DNA from 3 places in the Pseudoalteromonas sp. 2CM36K genome. Region 2 is predicted to be linked to each of the others. Evidence: predicted binding sites of a transcription regulator. Region 2 holds the regulator's gene; each other region holds the start of a gene.
The links. Region 2 encodes LexA, which represses DNA repair genes until DNA is damaged. Its sites were predicted from a motif close to TACTGTATNNNNATACAGTA; they were not measured.
Positions count from the first base shown of each region.

Region 1: a site for LexA is predicted at 2,947-2,966, ahead of MTN97_RS02935 (YebG family protein). Genes of this name have one in related genera too.
Region 3: a site for LexA is predicted at 2,264-2,283, ahead of ruvC (crossover junction endodeoxyribonuclease RuvC). Genes of this name have one in related genera too.

Region 1 covers NZ_JALNTK010000003.1:182,658-186,788, reverse strand. Annotated here, with positions in the region: gene MTN97_RS02945 (EAL and HDOD domain-containing protein) at 1-522, opposite strand, end outside; gene putP (sodium/proline symporter PutP) at 868-2,379, shown strand; gene MTN97_RS02935 (YebG family protein) at 2,596-2,895, opposite strand; gene MTN97_RS02930 (ComEA family DNA-binding protein) at 3,193-3,501, shown strand; gene MTN97_RS02925 (hypothetical protein) at 3,514-3,816, opposite strand; gene dsbB (disulfide bond formation protein DsbB) at 3,818-4,131, opposite strand, start outside.
Region 2 covers NZ_JALNTK010000017.1:29,016-33,146, forward strand. Annotated here, with positions in the region: gene hmpA (NO-inducible flavohemoprotein) at 1-111, shown strand, start outside; gene MTN97_RS11650 (endonuclease) at 151-804, opposite strand; gene MTN97_RS11655 (hypothetical protein) at 1,057-1,437, shown strand; gene MTN97_RS11660 (PaaI family thioesterase) at 1,467-1,910, opposite strand; gene lexA (transcriptional repressor LexA) at 2,109-2,726, shown strand; gene coxB (cytochrome c oxidase subunit II) at 3,220-4,131, shown strand, end outside.
Region 3 covers NZ_JALNTK010000037.1:5,873-10,003, reverse strand. Annotated here, with positions in the region: gene ruvB (Holliday junction branch migration DNA helicase RuvB) at 55-1,062, opposite strand; gene ruvA (Holliday junction branch migration protein RuvA) at 1,070-1,687, opposite strand; gene ruvC (crossover junction endodeoxyribonuclease RuvC) at 1,690-2,214, opposite strand; gene MTN97_RS17340 (ABC transporter permease) at 2,347-4,131, opposite strand, start outside.

The DNA of each region.
Region 1 (4,131 bases), on a different contig from region 2:
TTGGTTGTAAAGCTCGTAAGTTTCAACTTTTTCTGCAAGTAATTTGATATGTGGGTAAGGTTTTAAGTCCTTAATGATCGTTTTAACGGTTTCCATATCGCACGTTAAAAAGTCAACTTTAATGATATCAATAAACGGATAAAAGTGACGCCATACCGGTTGATGGACATAGTCATCTAGGGCGAGTGTGTACCCTTTCTCTTTTAGGTCTTTAACTATTGCTAGCAGACGTTTTCCTGGCTGAACGGACTCTAGTATTTCAATCACAACTCCGTTTTTGTCTAACAGCGTGGGGTAGCCTTTTAATAAGGTGTCTAAAGTAAAGTTAATATAAGCGGGTTTATTATCGGTGAAATCTTCAAGACCAAAATTAAACTGGCTGCCCTCAATCAGTCGAGACGTTGCTTCGTCGCCGTCAATGTTCGGAAATACGTTATCTACTCCATCACGAAATAAAAGCTCGTAGCCAATTAGTTCCTTATTGCGATCTAAAATAGGTTGGCGAGCAGCGTAAAAATACATACAAGATTCCGAAACAGTTGAAATTGATTAACATTGTAATAATATATTGGAAAACATTCAAAATAGCATCGGTAAAATGAATTATTATTAATAAAATATCATGGCTTAGGTGATTTTTATAAATCTAAACTCATTGTTTTTAATTCTATTTGTTTTAAAAGCGAGCGAATAGATGGTTTTTTATCTACTTAAATTAGCGGGTTGGAGTTATTAGCAATTACCGTGTTATAGTTGGCTAGAAAGCTTTTATTCCAATACTGTCTTAATTATAAAATCTCAAGAGTCATTATTTGGATTACAAGCCTGTTATTACTTTTTTAAGTGGAGGCGAATTTGGAAACAGGAATGATTATTTCACTGGCATTGTACTTTATTGTAATGCTAGGAATAGGGCTATACGCATATAAGCAATCTACCAGTGATATTTCAGGGTATATGCTTGGTGGTCGTAATTTAGCCCCCAGTGTTGCGGCCTTATCAGCGGGTGCATCAGACATGAGTGGTTGGTTATTAATGGGCCTACCTGGTGCAATGTATTTATTTGGGTTGAGTAAAGTTTGGATTGCAATTGGTTTAGTATTAGGTGCATGGGCAAACTATTTTCTGGTCGCCCCAAGGCTGCGTGTTTATACTGAAAAAGCCAATGACTCCATTACTATTCCTGATTACTTTGCAAACCGTTTTGATGACAACAAAAATATACTACGTGTTATCTCTGCAATAGTAATTATTGTTTTCTTTACCTTATACACTTCATCGGGTGTTGTTGCCGGTGGTAAGTTATTTGAAAACTCATTTCAAATGAGCTACGAAATGGGCTTATACATCACCACAGGTGTGGTAGTGGTTTATACCTTATTTGGTGGTTTTTTAGCGGTTAGCCTTACAGACTTTGTGCAAGGCTGTATCATGTTTATTTCGTTGTTAGCAGTGCCAATTGCCACTTATATGATGCTTGACCAACCATTTATGGATACCTTAGCAAATGCAAATTATCAGCAGTTACTAAGCTCGCCTAAAGCAAGCGAAATTCATTCTTTAAGTATGCTTGACTGGTTTGCTGGTGGTTCTACCATTGCTATTATTTCTGCAATGGCATGGGGTTTAGGTTACTTTGGTCAGCCTCATATTATTGTTCGTTTCATGTCTGTTCGTTCAGTAAAAGAAATGCCAACCATGCGTCGTATTGGTATGTCTTGGATGACCTTATCTGCCATTGGTGCAGTATTTACCGGTTTATTCGGTGCTGCATACATGATTGAAAATCAAATGCCAATTGCCGATAAAGAAACAATTTTCTTAGTATTGGCTGAATTAATTTTCCACCCGTTAATTGCAGGTTTCCTACTGGCTGCTATTTTAGCTGCGATTATGAGTACGATTTCATCGCAATTATTGGTGTGTTCAAGTTCGTTAACTGAAGACTTCTACAAGATTTACTTAAACCGTGATGCCTCTCAAACTGAGCTGGTATTAGTAGGGCGTATTAGCGTAATACTGGTTGCGTTATTTGCTATTTACCTAGCGTATGACCGTAATAGTTCAATACTTGATCTAGTTAGCAACGCGTGGGCTGGTTTTGGTGCTGCATTTGGTCCTCTTGTCTTGTTTAGTCTTTACTGGAAACGTATGAACTTAAAAGGGGCTATTAGCGGTATGGTTATTGGTGCTTTAACAGTGCTTGTATGGATTTATGCGCCTATTACCATTAATGGTGAGAGCTTAAGCAGTGTAATTTATGAAATCGTCCCAGGCTTCATTTTAGCGAGTATTGCTATTGTGGTAGGAAGCCTCGTAACAGCTGAACCGAAAAAAGAAATTACTGATCTGTTTGATGAAGTTGAATCGTCATTGTAAGTGATTAGCTAACGTAAAGTTTTGGTTTAAAAAAAATGCCAACCAGTTTAACTGGTTGGCATTTTTTTATTGACTGACTTGTAACAATAGCAAATTGTGATGTCTTACTCGCTTCTCGTTATTATTACTTAAAGACATAAAAAAACTGAATACGAATCACGAATTCAGTTTCATAAATTAGTAGTGCGGCTTATAAGCTGCATACTATTTTTTAGATTAGCTCGCTGCTTTATCTTTTATATCAGCAACGTTATCTGACTTTGCTTTTTTAGCTTTTGCAGGTACTTCTTTAGCCCCCTTAAGTACCGCCATAAAGTCGTCTTTACTTTTCGCAATCTCAAGTGCAAGCGACTCAACTTGTTGTTCACTTAGTGGCACATCTACTTTTTCAAGCATGAGTTCTAGTGACTCGGCAATATCGAGCATTTTGTCATAGGCATCAGCTTCTTTTTTAGTAGTAAACGTCATGCGCTCGACTCCGTTTCGTTCTACAACATATTTAACAACAACAGCCATGATTTCTCCTGCTTACTTACGTGGCAATATGATTATTTTAAATCATTAGATTACTGTTTTTATATACAGTACAAGCTTGCGCGTGGTTTTGCAAGCTTTAGCCTTAGTTTATCTGCAGCTTGGTTGACAATAAAGAGTAACTCTACTTTATTTATTAAGTCACTTTATAACGCGTTGCAGTAAAGGAGTCGCAAGGAGTGATTGTTACCGTTAGTACTTAGTAACCACAACGTTATCTAAAAGTGCTGGGTGTAAGTAATCAATGAATGTTCATGTAGGAACGCAAAAGGAAATAGTATGAAATTAATTAAAATAATCTCGTTAGCAGCTGCTTTATGTTTATTACCTATGGGTACCACCTTTGCGCAAAGCGATATGCTATCAGAGCAGATGCAATCAGAGCAGATGCAATCAGCCATGGTTAATATTAATACTGCTGATTTAAAACAGTTAATCAAGTTACCAGGTGTCGGTAAGAAAAAGGCACAGGCAATTATCGATTATAGAGAAGCTAATGGTGATTTCGCATCACTTGAAGATCTAGCTAAAGTAAAAGGGGTGGGTAAAAAAATGCTAGCCAAACTTAATGGAAAGGTGGCGTTTTAACTTAAAAGGGCGCTATGCGCCCTGATCAAACTGTTTTAAGGCAGCACCAAGGTGCTTTTTAGCAAAGTTAATATCTACTGGTGCGGTTAGTAGCGGGTAGCTCAACCCAGCTACAATTAAAAAGGGCACCAGTAACCAACCTTCGAAAAGAGTAAATATTAAAAAGAATGGGCTTAATAGCATCAGCTTTAGTATGCGTATAAAGACCCTGTCACTGGGTGATAGCATGCTTAACGAGATCGCAATAACAGTTTGTCGTTGACGAACTTTTAAATGTTTAAGCTCATCAACTTGGCTTGAAAAAAAAGTAAACATATTAAAGTGACTTTTTAGTAATTAATCGACTGGCCACTAATATAAACAGTGTGGCGGTAAAGAGTACAAAAATAATTTCCATCCATGCTGGCATACTTAGGCTGGCAAATTGCCAATCTATATTTCCGCAATCACCTGTCGCTTCAAAAAATTGCGGTATCCAGTGATGTAACGGCATAAATTCTGGAAAATTTGGCTCAAATTCACAGCTAAATGCAAATGGGTCTGTGGTTGTTTGCATTTCAATGTGTTCACGAGCTATTAGTAGCCCCCATACACTTGAAATCCCCCATGTTGTATAGGCAACAATACGGA
Region 2 (4,131 bases):
TTGTGTGGACCAGCATCATTTATGGCTTACGTAAAAGGCCAGCTACTTGATTTAGGTGTGCAAAGCTCAAATATTCACTACGAAATATTTGGACCACACCAAGCGTTATAGGTTAATTAAAAGCGTGTGTTACACGCTTTTAATTTAAACTTACAGCTTTTTACTATTTGTGTTAGCAGCATAAGCTTGTTGTTGCCAAGCATTAAATAGCTTTTGTTGTTTAGCTGAAATTTTTAAACCATACGTTTTTTGCATGTAAGCGTACGCATCGGCAATGCGTTTACGTGCATGAACAGGCGGTTCAACAACACGTTGTTTAAAATTAACTTTAACCTCACAGCGACCATATTGCGTCGCGTTTTGGGCTAACATACCAAAGCGGTAGTTTGAGCGATCGGCATTAATTTCACCGATTGCAGGGGCTAAATTGTTTATATCGGCTTCCATCAAGCGAAACTTAGCGCTAACTTTGCGGCAGTTTTTACGCCCACCATCTTGCCAGCATTGTAACTGGTGACCAAATTCCCATGCAGGGACAATATGTTCCCATTCAATTCGCAATGCACGTTGATTTACTTTGCCTGAGCGGGTTAGTGTGTTGCGAGGCACGTAGCCACAATGGGTAGGATCGGGTACTAACTTTTTGCCTTGTTTTTTTATATCGCAACCACAATAAATACTTTTAGCGTTTTCGGGAAGGGTATTAATTAAGTGCTTTTTGGCACTCGAAAACCGCGTAAATTGTTCGCCCATTGCTGAAAAACAAGCACAGCAAGCCAACAAAGCTAAAATAAACCGAATCATATCCATCACATACGTGAACTACAGGAGCGGCTAGTTTAAGGCCTAGAATAAAAAAGTAAACCGCCGCCGGCATGCTTTAATTTTAATTTGCGTATTTTGTGTAGGGCGTTTTTTAGGAGTAAATAGTGGGTAATATTCAGAGGCTAACGCTAAAAACGCGTTAATGCAGTGATTCCTGCGTTGTTGATTTGGTATAACGGTAAAACTGCGTTAAAGTTTGCAATGAGATTAATAGAGGGTAAAAACGAGATAATGTCGGAAATTCAATTTTTAAATGTAGATCTAGAGCTTGAGTCAAAGCAAGATATTAGCGTATTAGTTGCTGATTTAAAAAAGGTCGCAACTATTTTACATTATGATAAAGACGAATACCGTCAACTTGCTCGCATTGAGGTTGCAGGTGAAATAACCACGCCAGATAAAGCGATTAATCACTTGTGCGAGTTAATCGAGTCGTGTTCACGCAATGCATTAAAGCAATGGTTGAGTTGTTCACGCAGAACATTCGATATGGGTTTTGAGTCTGGCACTTCGCCAAAATGCTTTAACCAAGCTTTACATGCAGATACCTTGTTACGTATATCTGCAATTGGTGCAGGCGTGGAAATTACTATTTACCCTCTCGAAAAGTAATTTAACCTCAACCTTGGTTAACAGATTTACTAGCCTTTTCGCTCTACTACGGCTGCGGTCATACGTGATACGCAGCAAAGCTCATTGCGGCTATTGGTTATTTTAATATCCCAAACCGAGCTGCGTTTGCCGATATGATAAGCTCTCGCTGTGGCCGTTAATGTGCCATTGCGTGATGCCTTTAAATGACTTGCACTGATCTCTTGGCCAACACAATAAAACCGATTGAAATCAACCACAAAATTAGCGGCATAACTTGCTACTGTTTCAGCAAGTACCACATTTGCACCACCATGAACGATACCCATAGGGTTATGATGCTCTGGAATTGCCGGCATAGTTGCCACTAAGTAGTCATCACCAATTTCACTGATCTCTATTCCCATGGTTTTCATGAGTGTCCCTTGGCCTGTAATACCTTGATCTAATTGCTTACAAAACTCTAATGTAATCGGTTGATGCCAAATACTCATGCTAGCTCCTTGGATAAGTAATCGAGAATTAAAATTTATTAATATGATAATGCGTTGCTAATAATTACATTTATTACCCTGCTTTTAAAGTAGGTTATTGTTTGATGATAACAGAATATAAGGCATTAATTTATATTTGCGATTTTTAAATAACTGTATATACTCACAGTTAATTGTACTGTATGGAAAACCAGTTGTATGCGACCATTAACGAAACGCCAAGCGCAAATACTCGAACTCATTAAAGTGTTTATTAAAGACACTGGTATGCCTCCTACACGTGCCGAAATTGCACAAACACTGGGTTTTAAAAGTGCAAATGCTGCAGAAGAACACTTAAAAGCATTGGCCAAAAAAGGTGTTATTAAAATGAAGCCAGGCGCGAGTCGCGGAATTCAGCTTGTTGAAGAAGAGGAGCCAGAGCAGTTAGGCTTACCTTTAATTGGCAGGGTGGCTGCCGGTGAGCCAATATTGGCGCAACAGCATGTAGAAAGCCACTGTAAAATTGACCCTTTAATGTTTAAACCTGCGGCCGATTTTTTATTGCGTGTTAACGGTATGAGTATGAAAGATATTGGTATTATGGATGGTGATTTACTTGCTGTGCATAAAACCCAAGTTGCCGAAAATGGACAAGTTATTGTTGCCCGTGTTGACGACGATGTAACCGTGAAGCGTTTAGAAAAAGCGGGCAGAAAAGTACTCTTACATGCTGAAAATGATGAGTTTTCAGCTATTGAGGTCGATTTAGAAAATGAGTCGTTCAATATTGAAGGCTTAGCGGTAGGTGTTATTCGTAACGCTGACTGGATGTAGTATTAAAGCATAATTTAGCGCTTAATGGTGATTAGGCGCTGGGTTTGTTAGCAGCACAATGTCTAACTTATCAAATGTATGACTATATGATGTTAAGTGCTCCCCCTATCATAAATAAAATCACTAAATACTTTATAAATAAACAAATTTACTCTGCTTTTTTAAGTTAACAATTTTTTTATATTTCTATCCTGTAATTTCAATACACCCCCTACTAAACCTGACTCTTAGATTAATTGCCTGACTGGTTGCTATTTTTTAACTGCGCATTTTAAAAAATTCACCTTGTCTATTTTTCATACTCACCTTGCTTATTGTTTATTTTTTAACTAGTTATTAAAGAGCTGGAATAAAAATAACTCACAGCTTAGTCGTTTTGAGAACACACATTTACTAAATCCAGCACCCTTATAAAAAATAAAAATAACGAATAGGCGTTTAAGCCGTATGCCTCTTCGCTTTGCGTCAGCAATAGCATCAAAGGAGCCGTCACATGGGTAAGCTGAGTTCTTCCTTGTGGCTTATATTGTTTGTTTTTTCGCAGAATGTGCTTGCTAATAGCCAATATAATATGCGTAAAGGCGTAACCGATATAAGTAATAATGTATACCAACTGCACATGACTATTTTTTTAATATGTTGTGTGATTGGGGTGATCGTGTTTGCCATTATGTTTTGGGCACTCATTCATCATCGCAAATCTAAAGGGGCTGTCCCTGCCCAATTCCATGAAAGCACCAAAGTAGAAATACTGTGGACTGCGATCCCTTTTGTCATATTAATTGTTATGGCCATTCCTGCGACTAAAACCTTAATTGCCATGGAGGATGCCAGCAAAGCTGATCTCACCATTAAAATTACAGGCTCACAGTGGAAGTGGCATTACGAGTATATGGGGGAGGACGTTGAGTTTTATTCCATGCTAGCTACCCCTCAAAATGAAATAACCAATCTTGCTGATAAAAACCCGAACTATTTACTCGAGGTCGATAAACCGCTGGTACTACCAATTAATCAAAAAGTACGTTTTTTAATGACTTCAGATGATGTTATTCACTCATGGTGGGTGCCTGACTTTGCCGTTAAAAAAGATGCAAACCCTGGGTTTATTAACGAAACATGGACTAATATTAATGAGGTCGGTACTTACCGTGGGCAGTGTGCAGAGCTTTGCGGTAAAGATCATGGTTTTATGCCTGTTGTAGTAGAAGCTAAAACAGAAGAAGACTTTAAAACGTGGTTAGCAGAGGCTAAACAAGCCAAACAAAAAGCAGCTGAGGCAGACGCTGCGTTATTAGACCAAGTTGTACCAAAAGAAGAGCTGATGGCGCTTGGTGAGCAGGTTTATATGGCGAGCTGCGCGGCGTGCCATCAACCAACTGGCTTAGGCTTACCAGGTGTTTTT
Region 3 (4,131 bases), on a different contig from region 2:
CCACTGTCGTTAAAATGACAGTGGCTTTAGAAAGAGTTTAGTTATTCTGGTTATTTAATCTTTTTTAGGTAACAAACCAAAATGGTGATACGCATTATCAGAGACAATTCGCCCTCGCGGCGTACGCTGAATAAATCCTTGTTGAATTAGAAAGGGTTCAATCACATCTTCTATGGTTTCTTTCTCTTCGCCTATTGCCGCGGCTAAGTTGTCAAGGCCAACAGGGCCACCCATAAACTTTTCGATGATGGCGAGTAAATATTTACGATCCATGTAATCAAAACCGCTTTTATCAACATCAATCATGTCGAGGGCTTGTTGAGCTACCTCAGCATTAACCGTACCATCTGACTTTACTTGGGTGTAATCGCGCACTCGACGCAATAATCGATTTGCAATACGTGGCGTGCCACGAGAACGCTTGGCTATTTCGGCGGCGCCATCGTCACACATTTCTAAACTAAGATAATGCGCTGAGCGCCCCACAATATGCGATAAGTCTTCCACAGAGTAAAACTCTAAGCGTTGAACAATACCAAAACGGTCACGCAGTGGAGAAGTTAATGACCCCGCACGGGTAGTTGCACCAATGAGTGTAAACGCGGGTAAATCAAGCTTAATAGAGCGTGCAGCTGGCCCTTCACCTATCATAATATCGAGCTGGTAATCTTCCATTGCCGGGTAGAGTATTTCTTCAACTTGCGGGCTCAAACGGTGAATTTCATCAATAAACAGTACATCACCTTCTTCAAGGTTAGTAAGCAATGCGGCTAAGTCGCCCGCTTTTTCAAGCACAGGCCCAGAGGTGGTTTTAATATTTACATTTAATTCGTTGGCTACAATATTGGCAAGCGTGGTTTTACCTAAGCCTGGCGGACCGAATATTAATAAATGATCCAACGCTTCGCTGCGGCTACGCGCGGCTTCAATAAATATTTCCATTTGTTGCTTAACATGCGGCTGACCACGATAATCGGCCAGTAACTTAGGCCTAATAGCGCGATCTATGGTGTCTTCGTTGGTTTTTTCAGCAGCATCTATTAAGCGATCAGCTTCGATCATAATTTACTCACAGCATTGATTTCAAAGATTCTTTAATTAGAACCTCAGTCGACATATCGGGTTTGCTTATTGATTTTACTGCTTTTTGCGCTTGTGGCAATTTATAACCGAGCGCCACTAACGCCGAAACCGCATCATCGGCCGCATTATTGGCTATAGTTGCATCGCTCGCAGGATCTATTACGGCGCTATCGCTAAATGGGGTAAATAAGTCATTACCCCAATTTTTTAATCTGTCTTTCATTTCGAGCACTAAACGCTCTGCAGTTTTTTTACCCACACCTGGCAATTTAACCAAAGCGGTAGCATCTTCATTATTTACGCAACTTACAAACTGCTGCGCCGACATGCCCGACAAAATAGCTAAGCCTAATTTAGGCCCTACTCCATTAGCTTTTAACAGCTCTCTAAATAACGCACGCTCGGTTTTATTATTAAAGCCAAACAATAACTGTGCGTCTTCGCGTACTACAAAATGAGTGTACACAATGGCGTTGTCGCCTACTTTAGGCAAATCGTAAAAACAGGTCATTGGCATTTGTACTTCGTAGCCAACGCCGCTCACTTCTAATAGTATTTCTGGGGGCTGTTTTTCAACTAACACGCCGTTTAAGCGACCTATCATTGTTATTTCCTTAGACGTCCTCTAACGGTTTTGCTTGCGCTACCCGCTAGTTTTATTAAATTTTGTTCAGAGTGGGCATGGCAAATTGCAATTGCAAGCGCATCCGCCGCATCGGCTTGCGGCGTACCTGGCAGTTTAAGTATGTTTTTAACCATATGTTGAACTTGCGATTTATCTGCCCCACCGTTACCCACAACGGCTTGCTTTATTTGCCGTGCTGAGTATTCAAAAACCGGTAAGTCGGCCATAGAGGCACCGACAATCGCAGCGCCACGAGCTTGGCCTAGCTTTAAAGCAGAATCAGGGTTATGCGCCATAAATACTTTTTCTATAGCAAATGTTTCAGGCGAAAATTGCTCTATAAGCTGTGTAATGCCTTGGTAAATCATTTTAAGTCGGGTGGGAAAGTCGTGATCGGCTAATTTAATACAGCCACTGCCTAAGTAAGTAAACTTAGCCCCTTGGTGCGCAACCACACCGTAACCCGTTAAACGCGAGCCCGGATCGATCCCTAAAATAATGGCCAAACAGCACTCTCATTATTGTTATTCATTAATAATGCTAATAATGCCAGAGCACTGTATAAATTACCAGTACCAAGCAAAAACAAAAATGCCTACATAAAAAGTAGGCATTTAAACGCTATTTGGCTGAAAAGTTTATGCCAATGCGCGTACTAAGCCTTGGGTATTTTGTTTAAGCGTACGGGCAATCATAAAATAGCCTAACCCTGCTACAAACACGCCACCAGCAACGGGGCCAATAATCCAAATATTAGGATGCAGCTTACCCGCTAAATCAAACATTTGCTGCTGAACAATCAATAACGCAATGTCGCTGAAAAATGCAGCCACCAGTCCGGCTAAACCGCCCAGTAATAAAAACTCATACAAGGTGGCATTTTTGATTAATCGGCTTTTAGCGCCCAAAGTACGCAGTATCACAATTTCTTGCATCCGCTCACCTAAGCTTGCTTGCACCTGCGATATAAGTACCAACGCGCCACACAACACCACAATAGCCAGTACAAAGCCAATAGCTAACGACACTTGCTCAATAGTCGATTGAATTTGTTTAACAAAGTTGTCTACATCAATCGCTGTAATCGTAGGATATGTACGTAATAACTGGCTAAAGTCGCGCTTTTGCTCAGGCTCAATACGTACTGATGAAATATACGTGGCCGGAAAGCTACTCAACACATCAGGGCTTAAAATAATGAAAAAGTTAGGTTTAAGCGTGGCCCAATTAACTTTACGTACACTGGTAATTTTAGCGTCGAACGACTGCGCACCAATTAAAAACGTGAGGGTATCGCCCATTTTCACATCAAGGCGCTTCATCATCGACTCTTCAAGTGAGGCCTCAGCTACTGCGTCATCGCCAAACCACTGGCCATCGATAATGTCATTTTGTGAGGGGACTTCGTTAAGCCAAGTTAAGTTAAGCTCGCGGCCAATACCTGAGCGGGCTTCTTCGTCTTTTTTCTCGTTGTCTTGCAATGACACTTCACGTGCTACTGCTTCGCCATTTACTGCATTCACGCGGCCACGAATCGTTGGGTAAAACTCCGACACTTGAATGCCTTTTTGCGCTAAGTATTCATTTACCGGATCCAGCTCATTTTGCGTAATATTAACCAAAAAGGCATTAGGTGCATCACTTGGTAACTGAGACTGCCAATCCGAAATAATGTCGTTTTTTAGCACAATTAAAAACAACAGTAATTTAATCGCTAGCGAAAAACTAATTAGCTGCACCGCATTAACGTTGGCGCGCTTTTGAATAGACGCAATAGCCAACGACCAGCTGTTACCTGGCTTTAAGCCAAGCTTTCGGCCCCCGCCAAATATTAATTTAGAAATTAAAAACAACACTAAAATAAGCGCAAGCGTTGAGGCAAATAAAATAAGGGTAATTTTAATATTGTTACTAAATAACCACATTAATAAAAATACCGTTAAGGCGCTAAGCCCTAAATGGATTTTACTTACCGCAAGGCGATCACCTAAATTACGGCGAAGCACTCTAAGTGGTGGAATATCAAATAAATCTAACAATGGCTTAATAGAGAACATAACCGCACAAATAACCCCGGTGCTAATGGCGACTAACCACGGTTTAAACCCTGCCATGGGCAGTTCGGTTCCCATGCTTTTTGCAAGGTAACCAGTTGCAACTTCTTGTAAGCCGTAACCAATAGCAAGGCCAACGACTACCGCCATGGTACACACCATTAATAAGTGCATAAGGTAAATTTTGCGGATCATATCGCGGCTGCCACCTAAGGTTTTCATCATCGCGACGGGATCGTATTGACGCTCACAATAGCGCTTAGCCGATACCGCAATAGCAACCGCGGCTAATATAATGCCCAGCAAACCTGCTAACAATAAAAAGCTTTCGGCTCTGTTTAAGCTATTTGAAATGGGCGATTGACGGTC